One region of the Thiocapsa rosea genome, then DNA from elsewhere that is predicted to be linked to it. Evidence: riboswitches for the same ligand, from Rfam matches in the RefSeq annotation. Region 1 holds a riboswitch; each other region holds the start of a gene.
What was found. A riboswitch is a leader RNA that binds a small molecule or an ion and turns the genes downstream of it on or off. The one in region 1 is predicted to bind cobalamin.
Positions count from the first base shown of each region.

Region 1 (5,681 bases):
CCCCTGGAGACGGGCGATGCCCCCCTCGACCTCGACGGCAACCTCCAGCCCGCTCGTGCTGGTCTGCCATCCCAGGCGCTGCCGGATCTTGGTCGCCACATCCAGGTCTTTGACCTGAGACGTGAGCGGCCCCGGACTCGCCGCGAAGGCCGCATCCAGTTCGAGCGCGTTGTCGACCGGCACCCCGTTCGCAACCAGGTTTGCCAGATCCTCCGCCAGGGCACGCTCGATGACGCCCGGCACGGACCCCTCGATTCGCAGACGCCCGTCCTGCGATTGGACTTCGATCGCATAGCGACCGAGGTGTTGGTTCAGCGCGATGATGGTCTCGACCTTGGCGGCGATCGCCGCATCGGCATCGGCCCGCAGGGGCGACGCCGAGAGCAGGATCAACAACGCCGAGGTCATCAAAACCCGATAGGGTCGTGTCGATTTCATTAGCTTTGATCTCGTTGTGGGTAAGGCGGGTCGGAGCCGGCGCGGTTCAATATATTCAATAATATATCATTTTAAACCGCGCCCTCGCTAAGGGCTGTGGACGCACCAGACGTCGAACTCACTCGAAAAGCAGCCTCTCGCTCGGGTCGGCCTATTCGGCATGCGGACAATGCACCTCCAGCGCACCGATGACACCGTCGCGGATCCGGTACTGATGGCTGGTGACCTTGCGTCTGAAGTGGGCGTCGTGGGAGACGACGATCAGGGCTTGGGGGAGCGCGTTGAGGATCGCGACCAGTCGGGCCCGAGTCGCCTCGTCCAGTGCATTGGTGGGTTCGTCGAGCAGAAGCACGTCCGGCTCCATCGCCAGCACCGTAGCGAGGCCGACCAAGCGCTTTTCACCGCCCGAGAGCTTGTGCGTGACGCGATCGCGCAGGTGGCCGAGCTGCAATCGGTCGAGCGTGCGGTCGACCACCTCGAGGACCTCCGTCTTCGATTTGCCGAGATTGAGCGGTCCGAAGGCAATGTCCTCGGCCACGGTCGGACAGAAGAGCTGGTCGTCCGGATCCTGAAAGACCAGGCCGGCGCGCTGTCGGACCTCGTGGAAATCCTGTTCGTTACGCCTTGGTGCGCCGAAGGCGACGACCGTCCCGACCTGGGGCCGTAAGAGCCCGACCATGATATGCAGCAGGGTGCTCTTGCCGGATCCGTTTGGACCGGTCAGCGCGATGCGCTCGCCTGCATCCAGGCCGAGGCTCGCATCCCGCAGGACCGGCGCTTGCCCGGGGTACGCAAAACGCAACCCGCTCAGCTCAAACAAGGTTGGCATGCAAGAGATCCAGTGCGAGCAAGGCCGCGAACGCGAATGCAGCAGCTCCTGCGAAGACCGCGTCGCCGGGGCGATAGGCGAATTGGTCCAGGAGATGAAAACGGCCTTGAAAGCCGCGGCAGCGCATCGCGGCCAGGATACGCTCGGAGCGCTCCAGGCTGCGCACCAGCAGCATCCCGACCAGATAGCCGAGGCTTCGGTAGGTGTGTCGGTTGTTGCCCGGGCGAAAGCAGCGGGCGCGCATCGCCGTGCGCAGCCGCGCGTATTCCTCGCCGATGACGGTGATGTAACGCACGGTAAACAGCAGCAGTTGCACCAGTGTCGCCGGCATCCGCAGGCGGGCAAGGGCGTGACCGAGCGTGACCGCCTCGAGGCTGCCGACCAAGGCCAGAAGCGCGAGCACGATCGCATTGGCCTTGAGCACGATCGCGACCGCCTTGTGCAGACCCTCGGCGCTCGCACTGAAGGACCCCCACGCGAAGATCGGCGTCCCGGGCACCGTAAAGGGCAGCAACAACAGGATGAACAGCATAAAACCGTCCATCGCCGCCATCCGTTTAAGGGTCGGGCCGGCGGGCAGACGTGCCCAGAGCATCAAGAGGATGGCCAGACAAAGCGCGAGTGCAAGCGTCTGTAGACCCGACAGGGAAACCACCACCAGTGCGAACAAGGTGGCGGCAACGATGCGAAGGCGCGGATCCAGGTCGCGCAGCCAGCCCCGGCGCGCCCCGCCGGCTGTCGTCGCACACTCGGCGGGCTCGAGCAGATGCCCCATGGCCGGTCTCAGGCTCGCGTCGGCCGGCGGCCGTAAACAAAAAACAGCAACCCGAATAGACCCGCGATATAACCCATTCCGCCGAGGATCTGTTGCAACCCGGTCTGTTCCTTGAGCTGAACGATCTCTCTTCGCAAGGGCTGGACCTCTTGCCTGACCGCCTCGGCGATCAGTGCGCGAAGCGCCTCGTTGGTCGGGCCGAGCGTTTCGGCGGATCCTTGAGGGGTGTCGGATGCAGACCCGCCTGCTAGTGGCGCGACCTCCTCGGGCGAGAGCCGGATCTCGGCCAGATGCCCGGCCCCGAGATCGGCGCGGACGGTCAGCGCGACCCCCTTGATCGCCTCGCCCGCGAGCCCGCCTCCACGTTCATCTCCGGGCCGGCTCGGCGCGCTGAAGCGAAACAACCCGTCCTCGTCGGTTGCGGTCTCCCCGAGCTTGCGCAGCTCATGGTCGAAGACCTCGACCGGTGTGCCGGGCGGAGCCGGCTTCCCGTTGGAAAAGCCGATCTCACCGACGAGGTCGGTCCCTTCGACCCACGCCGAGGCAACGACCTTATGCGCCTGAGCCGGTCCGCCGAGCAAGAGCCCGAACACGAGCCAGAACAGAGCAAGGATGGTCCAACCCCGACTGCAACGCCAACCCGGGCATTCAGGCATCGCCGCTCCGCACAACGGGCTCGTCGAAGACGCCGAACAGCTCCGGCTTCACCTGTCGGATGAGGGTCACGGCGGCGACGCAGAGCATCGCCTCGATCGCCATGATCGGAAGATGTGCGAAGAAGACCAGCTTGGCCGCCACCAGATAGTGTTGGCCGCTCAGGGTCAGGGCAAATGCCACCAAGGCCGCGGTCATGGCGATCGCAAACCCGCCCGCGAGCCCGGCCCAAACAGCGGCGACCCCGATGCGCTCGGACCGGATCCCCGAGCGGCACAGATAGTGGACCGCAACCGCCGGCAGGGCGATCGCCAGCGTGTTGACCCCGAGCACCGTGATTCCGCCGAAGCCGAAAAAGACGGCTTGGAGCAGGAGACCGACGAAGAGGGCGGGAAAGGCCGCCCAACCGAGCACGATCCCGGCGAGCCCATTCATGATCAGATGGACGCTGGACGGGCCGATGGGCACATGGACCAAGGCCGCGACGAAGAAGGTCGCGCTCAGGACTCCCGCCGCCGGGATGCGCTCCATGTCCAGCTCCCGCAGACCTTTGGCGATTCCGGCCACGGCCAGAACCGCACCCCCGATGACAACGGGATGAGACAAGGCGCCGTCGACGATGTGCATATAAACCTCTAAGGGATCGCCCGTCCCGTTGGTGAATGGGGGTTCGGCAGGTCTCCTGACTCGCGCGTCGTCGGCATCACCGGCCTTCCCGGGCCGTCATCCCTTGCGGATGACAGCGCCCAGTGGCGTCAGCGGTGGGCCTCGGCGCTTACAGTTGCGGGGACAGTCACGGAATCGGCCGCAGTCGGCGTGCCTCACCGTGTTCCCTTTAAACCGCGTTCGGAATGACCGGGCACAGGTGAGAACAACACCCGTCATTCCTGATGCGGTTTAACCGCTCGTGACCCTGTCACGAGCGGAACCGAAGCGCGGAAGTCTAAACGAATGGCCTTGGCGCGATCAATGGCGACAGGCGGTTCAGACCCGAACCTGTCGCGCACGCACGACCTCTTCGCGCTCGAGCTCTTCGAGCGCGGACTCCACCGCACGCAGGGTGTCGTCGATCTCGGGGAGGAGGACGTCTTCGAGTGCGCGCGCGCGGCGGGCGGTGCGGGCGTAGTCGGCGCGCAGGCGTTGGAGATTGCCGACCATGGCGGCCAGACGGGCGATGCGCGGGATCAGCACCTGGAAGGCTCGGCGACAGCGGTCGGCGTCCGGGCTGTCGGCGACGCTCGGCGGGGGTGATTGCGGCTGCCGATCGCTGTCGACCAGATCGTGCAGGGTCACGCCGAGGACGCGCCGCGGCGTGAGACGGCAATCGGTGTCGAGTGGCGGTGCCGGCGGGTGGATGGCGAGTCCTTCCAGGCCATGACGGGCGACAGCGCCTTGGAGTGCATCGGCGGCTTCGCGATAGTCGGCTCGAAAGGCGGCCAGCTCATGCTCGTAGCGGCCGAGCTCGGCGAGGATCTCGGCGGCGAGGATCAGCCGTTTCTCGTCGAGGAATCGATACCCTTCCCGCATCCCGGAGCGCTCTTCCTTGAGCTCGAGGAAGGCGCTGTGGGTCGGAACGATCGCGCGCTCGGTCATGAGACGGGTTCTCGGCGCGGGGATTGATCGAGCAAATGCTCGCGGATCTGACGGTCGTCGAGTCGGTGCAGCTCGCCCGCCGGTAAGCCGCGCAGGGCGGACCATCCGGCGGCCATGCTCTCCTCCAGGGTCCGCGCATCGACACCCTGATGGATCACCGTCTGCTCGAAGTCGTCGCCGAAGAGAAGCAGCTTGCGGTCGTCATCCGAGAGACCGTCCTCCCCGACCACACCGGCCAGCACCCGTGTCTGCCGGGCCTGGCTGTAACTGGCGTAGAGCTGCGCGGCGAGTGCCGGATGATCGGCATGGGTGCGTCCCGTGCCGATGCCGTCCTTCATCAGACGCGACAGACTCGGCAGCAAGCGGATCGGCGGATAGATGTCGCGCCGGTGCAGATCCCGATCGAGCACGATCTGACCCTCGGTGATGTAGCCCGTGAGATCCGGGATGGGGTGAGTGATGTCGTCGTTGGGCATGGTCAGGATGGGGACCTGCGTGACCGAGCCCGGTTTTCCGCGGATGCGACCGGCGCGCTCGTAGAGGGTTGCCAGATCCGAGTACATGTAGCCCGGATAGCCCTTCCGGCTGGGGACCTCGCCGCGGCTCGCCGAGACCTCTCGCAGGGCCTCGCAGTAGTTGGTGAGATCGGTCAGGATCACCAAGACATGCATGCCTTCGACGAACGCCAAGTACTCCGCGGCGGTTAAGGCGAAGCGGGGGGCGAGCAGACGCTGCGCGCTCGAATCGCTGGCCAGGTTGAGAAAGAGCACGGTGCGGGCGAGCGCCCCGCTCTTCTCCATCTCCTCGCGAAAGAACTCGGCGCTGTCGTGCGGGATGCCGATGCCGGCGAAGACGATGGCGAACCCTTCAGCCTCTTGCGCATCTCCCGGCAGGCGCGCGTTGCAGGCAATGTCAACAGCGATGCGGTCATGGGGGAGCCCGCCGCCCGAGAAGAGCGGCAACTTTTGGCCGCGCACCAGGCTGTTCATGAGATCGATCGCCGTGAAACCGGTCTCGAGAAATTCGCTCGGCGCCACGCGTGCGGTGGGCTTGATCGGCAGACCCTCGACCCGGTAGGCGTGCTCGGCCGCGAGCGGCGGTCCGCCGTCGAGCGGTTTGCCGATGCCGTTGAAGACCCGCCCGAGCAGCCCCGGACCGACATGGAACCGCAACGGCTCGCCGAAGAAGCGTACCCGCGTGCCCTGCAGGGCAAGCCCGGCGGTGTCGTCGAGCATCTCGACCGTGATGGTGTCCTCGTCCAAGGCCGCGATGCGCCCGAGACGCACCGAGCCGTCCGTGCCCTCCACCTCGACCGCCTCGTTCAAACCCACGTCGAGGCTGCGGCTCAAGAACAACAGCGGACCCTCGGCACGGTTGGCGATCTCCTCTCCG
Region 1 covers NZ_RBXL01000001.1:5,791,222-5,796,902, forward strand. The annotation lists gene BDD21_RS25675 (BON domain-containing protein) at 1-438, opposite strand, end outside; gene BDD21_RS25680 (energy-coupling factor ABC transporter ATP-binding protein) at 590-1,267, opposite strand; gene cbiQ (cobalt ECF transporter T component CbiQ) at 1,251-2,042, opposite strand; gene BDD21_RS25690 (hypothetical protein) at 2,051-2,698, opposite strand; gene cbiM (cobalt transporter CbiM) at 2,691-3,323, opposite strand; cobalamin riboswitch at 3,352-3,571, opposite strand; gene BDD21_RS25700 (V-type ATP synthase subunit D) at 3,681-4,289, opposite strand; gene BDD21_RS25705 (V-type ATP synthase subunit B) at 4,286-5,681, opposite strand, start outside.

Region 2 (5,681 bases), 5.7 Mb from region 1:
TCCGATAGGGTACGGTGCGGCCGGGAAGCTCGGTCGTCAGCGTGGTCGGGCGGGCGACGATCGTGAACGTGCCGACCTCGGGGGGCGGGGGTGCTGCGGCCGCGACCGCGCTGCCGGGGGTTTGATTGCAGCCGGCGAGGAGCAAGGCGATACCGATCGGCAAGGCCAGAGCGATGCCGATCTGAAGGCGGGCGGATCCCATGAGATACCTCGAAGTGCGGTGCCAGAGTCGACTGTTTGAGGTGTCGACCGTTGACTCTTCTAGAGTGAACGTTCATTCTAGTTCTTGTCGGAACTTTAGACCCGCAAGTCGACGAGGTCAAGGTGTCAGGTGGTGTGCGCGGCTCGTGCCGTTGCGGCGCTGTCATCGAAGAGCGCCCGCGCAACGGCGCGAACAATCAACGGAGGAACAAGAATGCATGGACCGGATCAAGATCAGGAACCCAGCCGCGGTCAGGCGAGGCGCCAACAGATCCTCGATGCGGCGGCCACCTGTTTCGTGCGCGAGGGATTTCACGGGACCAGCATCGCGAAGATCTCGAAGGCGGCCGGGATGAGTCCGGGCCACATCTATCACTTCTTCGAGAGCAAGGAGACGATCATCGGCGCCTTGGTGCAGCGCAAGCTGGAACGCTCGCTTGAGATCGTCCTTCAGTTCGAGAGCGAAGAGGACCTCTTTCAGGCGATGATCGACCGCGTCGAGGTGGGCCTGAACGAGAAGACAGACCTGGACACCGCAGCACTGGAGATGGAGATGCTCGCCGAGGCCGCCCGCAATCCGGCGGTGGCCGAGATCGTCCGCGCCGCCGACGCCGCCAAGCGCGAGCGCCTCTGCGCCCTATATCGCGCCGCCCGGCACGCCCGCGGGATGGACGTCGGCGACGCCGACGCCTCGATCGAGGTGATCATGGCCCTCTTCGACGGGCTGTCGGGTCGCGCCATCAGTCATCCCGATCTCGACAAAGCGGCGTTGCTGCCGCTGCTGCGAAGCGCCCTGCGCGCACTCCTCTGACCCTTGGTCCGCCCGATGATCGGAAACGCCTGTGCCATGTGGCCGGATCCGAGCGGGCGGACATGCATTGCACGTCGTCCGAGACATGGTTCGCCGTCAGCTCCGGCGATTATCGGAGCCGGGGCGGCCAAGCCAATCCGATAAACCAAGTATACCGCTCTGGCTGCGGTTTAGAGTCGAATGAACTCAACGCGCCTGTTTTCGGCTTTTCCGTTCTCGGTCGTGTTGTCGGCGACGGGTTTGGAAGCGCCCCATCCTTTTGACGTCAGGCGATCGGGACCGATTCCCTTCTCGATCAGCGCACGGACGACGCTTTCAGCTCGCTGCTGAGAAAGACGCTGGTTGAGTTCGCCGTCTCCGTCTGAGTCCGTATGGCCTTCCACCGAGAAACGGAGGTCTTGGTGATCCCGCATAAGCTGAACGACTTGGTCGATGATCCCCGCGGATTCCGGTTTGATGTCGGCCTTGTTGACGTCGAACTGGATGTCGGTGGTTGAAAAACGTCCTTCCGACATGACTGTTTCATAAAGCGGCATGCCGCCTTCGGCGACAACCACGTTTGTGATGAATGTATCTGAATTGGGTCTGGCGTTATTGGGACGCCCTCCCTGGATCTGAAAACTTCGCAGTTCCTCTTCGAAACGAGGCACGTTCAAAATACGGACACCATTGGAAAAAACCCGCATTTCATGTTGATTGAACGAGAGGGCCAGTCGTCTCCATCCCGGCTGAAATCCGGCTCTGGTCTCGGTGGTTTTGCCTTCAGAGACGGCGCCGCCGCGCGATGAAACCAGTATGAAGCGTTCCCCGGTAAATCTCAGCGAACCGGATCTTCTGCCTGTGTCGTTGAAGAAAGTAATTTCGTAAGCATGCTGCCTGAGCTCGTTCATCAAATAATCGAACTCAATCGTGAACGCCTGGGGTAAGGAGTTGTTTTCCTCCATGAGCGGCGCGACTTGCGTCTGGGTAATCAGGAATGAAAGCGCGTTTTCCCCGTCGTGTCTGGCGACTTCCGCGCTTCCTTTGACCAGTCGCCACTTTGAAGGGAACTCTCCGACCCTTTCGTGCTTTAGACTGTCCTCGAAAATGATAGTGGATCCACGTGTAAACTCGGTCTGACCATAAGCCGCGGCTGATATCAGGATGAACGCGGCCACGCTGATGAAGCGCTTCAGAAGAATATGTTGCATGCTGTTTCCTTTCTATGACAAGCGATACACGTCAAGTGGCACGGGTATCGGCTCACGGGTTTCATGCTGAAGTCTAGAGAAAATCATCCTCATCGTCGTCATGCCCAAACACCTCTTGCAATTGGGGCATGTAAGGGGTTATGGCTTGAATATGCGACTCAGGCACGGATGCAAGCTGAATTTTCATCTCCGAGACCATCTGAAACACCGGGGAGCCTTGGAATGATTGCCGTTGTTCCGGGCTCATGGAGGCCATTGAACTTTCAAGTTCGCCGATTTGCCCTCTGGCGGAAGAGGCTATGTATGCACGAATGATGTGCGCGTATTGTTCCGCATAGTCTTCCATTGAAGCGTATCCGTTGCTCCCGACGATATTCCGCACCTCGGGTTTCCCGGACATGTCTTCCAATATCAACTGCTTTGTGCTCTCGACGTCCAAGATGCCTATATCGTCTTCTTCTTCATCATCATCATCATCATCATCATCTCGGTCGTCATCGAGCTCGTCGAAATATGGCGCAAGCGCTTCAGTCGTCGTGATGAATCGCTCCATGTCCGACGAGGAGAGATTCATTGCATAAGCGCCACTGAAAACGAACAACGAGACAAAGACGAACAGCACTACTTTTTTAACCATGGAAACGACCTTGTTGGGTTGGGGGTGAACAGGGGCCGCCGTAAGGCGATCCATCCCGGCTTCGAGCGCTGAGCCGCGTCCCGGCCGTGAAGACAGGGCGGGGTTCTCCGACGCGAATCCCGGGCTCGGCAGCACGGAAAGATCCAGGCGTCCGTGGGGCCTCGGCCACCACCTCGGCCCGGGGCGGAATCTCCCAGCGCACCAGCGCCTCAACCGACCGCAGCGCATCGGGGTCGACCAGCTCCCCTTTGTTCAGAAGCACCAAGTCCACCCCGGAGAAACGCTACACACATGTGATGTTTCCGCTCCGCCGCCGGTCTGCCCGCTGAGGGTGGATCAGGCATCCTGCAGGCCGGTCTCCGGGCTCGTGGCTGTGAGGAAGAACGCACGCGAGTGCGGGGGCAGTACCGGCCTAGTCGCGCGGGCGACGCCACCGGCTTGCCGTTTCGCCCGAAAGGCACGACCTTTCGGGCGCTTGCTGGAAGATTGGATAAACCATGCAAGTTTACCGGGAATGACGCGATTCGGCCAACCCGGATCCATCGCTTGGACCCCAACGGTCTGACCGGCCGTCACATCGCCGGGCGTGGCCGGCTTCGAGGTGCACCTTGCGCAGACCCTGGTTCTGCTGGATCTTGCGGTGCGCGGTGCATGGCCTCCGCAAAGGCGTCCGAGTCGAAAAGACCTGCTGCTTGAAGCACTCCCACGGGGGCTAGCCGCCTTGCCGGCGGCCTCGAAGGAACGGTGCTCCGCGAGCGCTTGCGCTTCCGTCCGACCGAAGGCCGAGAGGATCGCGCGCGTGTCAGTCAGACGTCAGTTCCTGTATTTGGCCTTACTCCGCTTTCATCGATCGTCACTCGTCGTCAGTGCTTTCGGCGTTCGCTTCCGGCGCGACGTCGGGACTGATCTCGATCTCTACGCTGTCCGGGAACGAAACCGCACCCCCACCCGGTGCCGGTGCAGCGTCCCTGGCCCCAGCGGTCTTGTTGACGGCGCTGAATGCTGCTTCAATTGTTGCCGCCATCGCCACCCGCTCGCCGACGATCGCAATGAAACGGACCAACTCCGGAAAGCTGGCGCCGGTTTGGGCCTTTAGAAACACGCCCTGTACAGAGGCGATGACACCATTGACCGGCATCACGACCAAACTGCCTCGTTCCGCCTGAGCGCCCTGTCGATTCCAGAGCGCGAACTCTTGTGTGATCCGGGGGTCCTGTTTCACGAAAGCGTCTCCCTGGGCCGGGCCGTAGACCAAGGTTCCCCGTGGGAAGCTGTAGGCGACGATCCGACCATAATTCTCGCCGTCGTTGCCGGCGACCACGAGGGCGCGCATGTTGTTCTTGCCCTTCGGGTTCATCGGCGCGAGCAGGCTGAACTCTAACCGCTCAGGATCCAACAGGTTCAGCGTCACGTAATAGGGCTTGATGACACGAACCTCATTCTCCCATTGCACCTCCGGATAGACCCACAGATCTTCCTGTTTGAAAAACGTGCGGGGATCGCGCTGCTGATAGCGTCCATAGATTCCCAACTGGATGTCGAACAGGCGCTTCGGATAACGCACGTGTTGCTGCAACTGGTCCGGCATCTCTGAGAACGGTTTGAACACGCCGGGATACGCTCGCGCATAGGCCCTGATGATCGGGTCATCGGGTTCGGACACATAGTAGCTGACGCTGCCATCATAGGCATCGATCACCACTTTTGCAGAGTTGCGGATCGTGTTGAAGGTGTGTGGGACGCCTGCGAAATCGGCAGTGGCCGTGTAGGAGTAGGGATACCATCGGGACAGGGTATAGGTATCCTGAATCCAATAGATCCGTTCCGGCGTGACCACGGCGTAGGGATCGGGGTCCAATAACAGGAATGGTGTCAATGTCGAGACGCGTTCGACGATATTGCGGCGAAACAGGATGCGGCTGTCCTGGTTAATCTGATTGGTAAGGAAGATGTTGATCTCGCCGAAATAAAGCGAAAAGACGATCCGGCGAAACCAGTTCGAGATCTTCACACCACCGGTGCCGTTGTAATCCGACAGGACGATCTCATCGTCGCCGGCATAGTCGATCTCCCGGCTGTTATTCGGCGCGATCACCGGCGAATAGTTGCTGGCGCCAAAATAGATACCGGGCTGCTCGATGGTTAGACCGAATGCCGACTGCGGCGGGATCCCCTGCATGAGCCAGCGGATGGCGCCCGCCGCCCGTTGCGCCGTCGGTGCCATCACGGCGCCATAGCCGTGTGTGTACTTCATCCATTCGTTGACCCAGTTGCGGGAGCCCTCCGGCAGATTGTCGAGATCGATCTCGCGCGGCGATACCGCAACCTGCTGATAGACGCCATCGACGGTGTAGCGGTCGACATCAATGCTGTTTAAGGTGTAGTAACTGCGAATCTCTTGGAGTTCCTGGAAGACCCTGTGCAGGCGGAACTCATCCCAAATCGGGATGTTGACAATCGTTTCCTGGAATTCGGGCGATGTCGTATCCCAGGGAATATCCTGGATCGGGTATTGGCGGGTTTCGACCTCGTTCAGATCATAGGCGGCCAGCGTCGCCCGGATGTTGTGGTCGATAAAGGGCGATTGAAGCGAGAGCTCGTCAGGCTTGACAACGTACTCTTGCAGCAGACCCGGCACCACCGGCGAGTAGCGCAGGGCCAGTGTTCCGGCAAACAAGACCGCGACAATGGCGAGGGCCGGCAGTCCTTTGCGGGTGTTGACGAGCCAGATGAACAGAGCGCCCAAGGTCAAGGCCAGGATCATCGCGGTCCAGATCAGCGGCAGGATGTAGTTCATCTCGACATAACCCGGACCAGAGAAGACCGGGAGGTGTGGGTCGGC
Region 2 covers NZ_RBXL01000001.1:134,977-140,657, reverse strand. The annotation lists gene BDD21_RS00635 (efflux RND transporter periplasmic adaptor subunit) at 1-202, opposite strand, end outside; gene BDD21_RS00630 (TetR/AcrR family transcriptional regulator) at 416-1,012, shown strand; gene BDD21_RS00625 (OmpA family protein) at 1,183-2,202, opposite strand; gene BDD21_RS27665 (hypothetical protein) at 2,276-2,974, opposite strand; cobalamin riboswitch at 3,173-3,333, opposite strand; gene BDD21_RS00615 (UPF0182 family protein) at 3,693-5,681, opposite strand, start outside.
Region 2: another riboswitch for cobalamin. It lies ahead of BDD21_RS27665 (hypothetical protein); the one in region 1 lies ahead of cbiM (cobalt transporter CbiM).

Region 3 (5,681 bases), 2.7 Mb from region 1:
CGCTCCTGTGCGCTGTCGTCGGTCATTGCGAACGCGCACGCTCAGAGCGAGCACCGGGCAGGGCGCGCGCCAGGGTGAGATGAACGATCGCCGCCAGGCCCACGTAGACCATCAGATGCAGCAGGGTCGCGGGCATGTAGGTCGCGAAGCGCCCAAGCAGCTCAAGCGCACTCAGATCGGCGAAGCGACCGGAGAAGAGATAGAAACCGCCGCTGGCGAAGACCTCGGACAGGACACCGCCGATGAGCAGCGCGCCGAAGAGCAAGGGCAGGCTTTCCTTGGTCAACTCGAGACGACCGGCGGACCAGCGCCCCATCCCCCAGACCACGCCATAGGCCGGAACCAACATCCAATAGGCCGGAGTCAAACAGTAACCGCTGACACCGCCCCAGCCGATGGCGGTCAGGTCGATGACGGTCGCCAGACCGAACAGGGCCGGGAAGCCCCAAATCGAGCGCAGATACAGACCGGCAAGGAAGAAGACGGCCAGCGAGGCATCCGGAAGATGATGCGCCAGCGGGGCGAACTGCTGTCCGCGGGTCGCCGCCATGAGCGCGGCCAAGGCAAGGCCGATCAGAATACGGCTTCGAGCGTCGGTGATGGGGGTCATGAGGTCGAGTCTCCTGGTCGCGTCGCCGGGGCGACAATGTGGTGTTGCTCAAGTCCCGTGCAGCCATTGTAGGCGGTCGCACGGGGTGTCGAAAGCGGGTCGATTGCGGGGGAGCCTCCTGCCTCCTGCCTCCTGCCTCCTGCCTCCTGCCTCCTGCTTCCTGCCTCCTGCTTCCTGCCTCCTGCCTCCTGCCTCCTGCCTCCTGCCTCCTGCCTCCTGCTTCCTGCTTCATCCCGCCAGCCATCAGCCTTCGTCTATTCGCTGGTGGCTGGTGGCTGGTGGCTGGTGGCTGGTGGCTGGCGGCTGGCGGCTGGCGGCTGGCGGCTGGCGGCTGGCGGCTGGCGGCTGGCGGCTGGCGGCTGGCGGCGATTCTACGGCTCGTATCGCAAGGTCAGGTAAAACGCCCTCCCCGGCTGGTTGAACAGAAACGCGGTCTGGTAGTCCTCGTCGAGTGCGTTCTCCAGTCGCCCCTGAATCCGCACCGACGGGGTGAAGGCATACTCGGCACGCAGACCCAACAGGGTATAGCCGTCCAGGCGCTCGTTGTTGGCCAGGTCGTCGAAGCTACGCCCTGCGACATAGACACTCAGACCGGCCGACCAGCGCTCGAACTGGCGGTCGAGGTCGAGCTGAAGCATCTGCTCGGGGCGTCGCGGCAACAGATTACCCTGATTCGGGCCGTTCGAGCGGTTTTCGGGATCCAGCAGGGTGAGACTCGCGCCGAGATCCCACTCTTGGATTTGGACGATCCCGGACGCCTCGAAGCCTCGGATACGGGCCGAGGCAATGTTGGCCGGCGCGAACGTCGCCGCATCGAAGGCGATCAGGTCGTCGATGTCGGTCTCGTAGAGACTCAGCTCCCAGCGACCGAGCGGGAGGGTTCCGGTCAAACCCAGCTCGACACTGGCCGACTCCTCCGGGGACAGATTCGGGTTGCCGAATCCGGGATAGTAGAGATCGTTGAAGGTGGGTGCCTTGAAGGCGGTGCCGTAGGACAGCGACACGCGAATCCCCTGATCGAAGAGATAACCCCACGCCAGATTGCCGGTCGTCTGTCCACCGAACTGCTGGTAGTCGTCGTATCTGAGGCTGGCGGCAAGCTCGTTCGCGCCGATGGAGCCGAGATACTGTCCGTAGACGCCCGTGTTGCTGCGCGAGTCGTCCGTGTAGTCCACCGTGCCCGCGACGCGGTCGACCTGATAGTCCAGACCCAAGGTGAAGAGCTGGTCCGGGATCAAGGCGAGATCGTTCTGGATCCCGAAGCTGTCGCGCTCGGTCTCGAAGCTGTCGACGAAGCGCTCGGGGACGAAGGCGTCCGCATAAAACGCCCGGTATGTATCCTGACTGCGACCGGCCGAGAGGATCAGGGTCCAGGCATCGAGCGGACGCAAGGTGCCCTCCACGCCGAAGACCTGCTGCTCGGAGCGCGAGAGGTTGCCCGAGAAGATGGAGCCATCGAAGTCGGTGCGGTTGTCGGAGGTGAGGAGACTGAAATCGACCTTGGCCTGGTCGCTGAACTCATAACCGGCACGCGCACTTAACCCCAGATTGCGATAGCCGTCGCGATCCGGCTCGTCCACGCCGCAGCCGGCGAAGGGAAAGGCGCGGCCCTCGCAGGCGTCGATCCCGTCGGTCTGCTCCATGTTGGCGCCGAGGTCGAACCAGCCACGCTCGCCGCCGCCCGAGATGCCGCCCGAGATGCTCGCGGTGTCGAAGCTCCCTGCACCGACGCTGAAGCGCGGTCGCAATTCGCCGCCGCCGCGGCGCGTGAAGATCTGGATCACACCGCCGATCGCCTCCGAGCCATAGAGGCTCGAGCGCGGGCCGCGGACCACCTCGATACGCTCGATCTGAGCGATCGGAAGATCCTGCAGGGGCGCGGTGCCGAGGGTCGCCGACCCGACCTTCACGCCGTCGATCAGGACCAGCACATGACCGGCATTGGTCCCGCGCAGAAAGAGCGACGCGGGCTGACCGGCCCCGCCGCTGCCCGAGATCGAGACACCCGGCAGGCCGCGCAGCGCATCCGGAACCGAGCGAAACTGACGGCGCTCGATCTCGTCGCGATCGATCACGCTCACGGAGGCCAGGGTTTGGCCTTCGGTCTCCGGCGTTCGCGTCGCCGTCACCACCAAGGGGTCGAGGATCAGGGTCTGCGTGTCCGCGTAGACAGGCAAACCGAGGGGCAGCGACACAGCCGCCGCCATAACAGGAAATCTCATCGACAAACTCCGACAGAGGCCCGAGCGCACCCGCATGGGCCAACAGAAGAAGGGGTCGAGAGAACGACGTCGGGCGAGAGCGGAGCCGTAGACATGCGACGGGGCCGGCATCCCGGCCGGCCGCCCCGCGCGACCCCGGTTCGAGGCTCCGTTCGATCACTCGAAGACGACACGGGCCGACGTCAGGTCGGCCCGTGCACGCATGCGAGACACATCGAAACGGTCCCCGATCATCCGGCCGGTCTCCGGGCTTACGAGCGGGATCGGATCCCGGACGCGGCGCCTTCCCGTGATGACTCACAGTGGCATTTCGCCGCGTCTTGACTCGTCTACCGTTGCGGGGGCAGCGCCGGCTTTGCGGGTCCCGAGGGCACCGCGCACCGACTTCCCGTTTAACCCCGAAGGCGAAAGCCTTCGAGGCACCGGACAATCAACGCGGGACTGTAGGGTTTTCGCGAGCGCCACGTCAATGTGTCGACACGCGACCCGACATCAAAGCCTGACCTGGATCAATCCAGACCCTGTCCTCGGCTGACTCACGACGCACTCAAGCGGTGTTGCCCCCGCGCGCTCGAGGCGCTTAAACCGCGCCCAGCGCGGTATGCGATGTTTTTGGATGGGACCGGCCACGGCAGACTTGACGACCGCTGGAGGCGGCGCGGTTTAAAATATTGAAAAACATTAAATTTTAAACCGCGCCCCACCGAGATCGAGGACATCTCCGAAGCCAAACACACCATGAAAACAACGCATATCGCTCTTGACGCGGTTTAAACCCCGAAGACGGTGCCGATCAAGTAGGCGGTATAGCCGACGTAGCAGGCCAGAAGCAGCATGCCTTCGACCCGGTTGATTCGACCCGGACCGCGGAACCCGTAGCCGATCACGAACAAGGACAGCGTGAGCAGCCCCATCACCATCATGTCGCGTGAGATGACCTCCGGCGGCACGAGCATCGGATGGATGGCCCCCGCGATCCCGACCACGGCGAGCGTATTGAAGAGATTCGACCCGATGATGTTGCCCAGGGCGAGATCATGCTCGCCCTTGCGCGCGGCGATGACGGAGGAGGCCAGCTCCGGGAGCGAGGTACCCACCGCAACGATCGTCAGACCGATGATGAGATCGCTCACGCCCAAGGCATGGGCGATCTCGACCGATCCCCAGACCAGCATGCGCGAGCTGATGATCAGGAAGACCAAGCCAACGCCCAGCCAAATCAAGGCTCGGCGCAGCGGCATCCGCGCCTGATCGAGCTCCTGCGTGACCTCCCCGGCCAAGGCATCCGAGCGTTCTCGCAGACCTTGCCAGATGGTCCAACCCATCAATGCCGCAAAAACGCCCAGGAACGCCCAAGCGTCCATGCGGGTCAGCTCGCCGTCCATGAGCAACACCACGGCGAAGAGGGTGACACCGGCAAGGATCGGCAGCTCCTTGCGGAGCACGCTGGAGTGAACCGCGATGGGGCTGATGATCGCGGTGAGACCCAAGATCAGCGCAATGTTGGTGATGTTCGAGCCATAGGCGTTGCCGAGCGCAAGCCCGGGGTTGCCCTGAAAGGCCGCAATCGCCGAGACCACCATTTCCGGGGCCGAGGTGCCGAACCCGATGACGACCATGCCGATCAGCAAGGGCGGCATCCCGAGATGCTTCGCGGTCACCGCAGCGCCTTCGACGAAGCGATCGGCACTCCATAGAAGCAGCGCCAGACCGAGGACGACCGAGAGTGATGCTAGGACCATAAGACGCGTGACGCCTCGAACGTGTGATGTGGGGATTCAAAGGAAGCGGAGTCTACAACGCCGACCGAGGCATGCGAAGCAGCGCAGCAGCGCAGCAGCGGCCGATGAGGAGCTCTCCATCCGCAACGCACTCGAGCACCCTCGCAACGACAAGGTCTTGCGTCGCTTGCGCTGCATCCCCCGGATGGTTACCCTGCGCGCATTTTCGTAATCCCGTAGTCATCGCATGGTCGTTTTACCCGAGGGCGCCGACCGCTCCGGAGCCCTTCAGCTCCACCCCGACCGATGCCCCCGCCGGGTGCACCGGATCCTCCGTTGTCGAGGGACACCCCGTTGAAAATACTTCCCAAGCACTCGCTCAAGGCGTGGGTCGAACGCCTGCGTGACACCCACCGCGTCGTGGCGCCTCGAGAGACCTACGGTCAGTACATCTTCGAAGAGATCGAGAACGCGGACGACCTGGTGTTCGATTACCACACCAGCGTTCTCCCGCCCAAGAAGTACCTCCTGCCGCCGCGCGAGGATCTCTTCGCCTTCAACGCGAAGACGATGGAGATGTCGCCGCTGATCGAAGAGATCCAGCCCACGGTGATCATGGCCCTGCACACCTGCGACCTGCACGCCATCACCCTACTGGACAAGATCCAGGGCACCGGCCACACCGATCAGCACTATCAAGCACGCCGGCGCAAGACGACCCTGGTCAGCATCGAATGCCTGAAACCCTGCATGGACCACGCCTTCTGCAAGAGCATGGGCACGTTGGCCGTACCCGAGGGTTTCGACATTCACCTCACCGATCTGGGCGATCGCTATGCGGTGGACATCGGCTCGGAGCAGGGCGAGCAGTTGATCGAGGGGCTGAGCCTGTTCTGGGAGCCTATCGAGGCCGACTACGAGCGCGTGAACCAGGTGATGGCCGGGAAGTGGCCGAACTTCGATTATCGGCTGGACTGCGACGTGACGGATCTTCCGGATCTGCTTGCGGCCAGTCAGGACAGTGCGCTCTGGGACGAGGTCGGCGACACCTGCCTCGCCTGCGGTCAATGTACGAAGGTCTGTCCGACCTGTTACTGCTTCGATGTGCTGGACGAGATCGATCTGAAG
Region 3 covers NZ_RBXL01000001.1:3,112,877-3,118,557, reverse strand. The annotation lists gene cobO (cob(I)yrinic acid a,c-diamide adenosyltransferase) at 1-26, opposite strand, end outside; gene BDD21_RS13975 (hypothetical protein) at 23-610, opposite strand; gene btuB (TonB-dependent vitamin B12 receptor) at 982-2,832, opposite strand; cobalamin riboswitch at 3,052-3,274, opposite strand; gene BDD21_RS13965 (calcium/sodium antiporter) at 3,603-4,574, opposite strand; gene BDD21_RS13960 (4Fe-4S dicluster domain-containing protein) at 4,908-5,681, shown strand, end outside.
Region 3: another riboswitch for cobalamin. It lies ahead of btuB (TonB-dependent vitamin B12 receptor); the one in region 1 lies ahead of cbiM (cobalt transporter CbiM).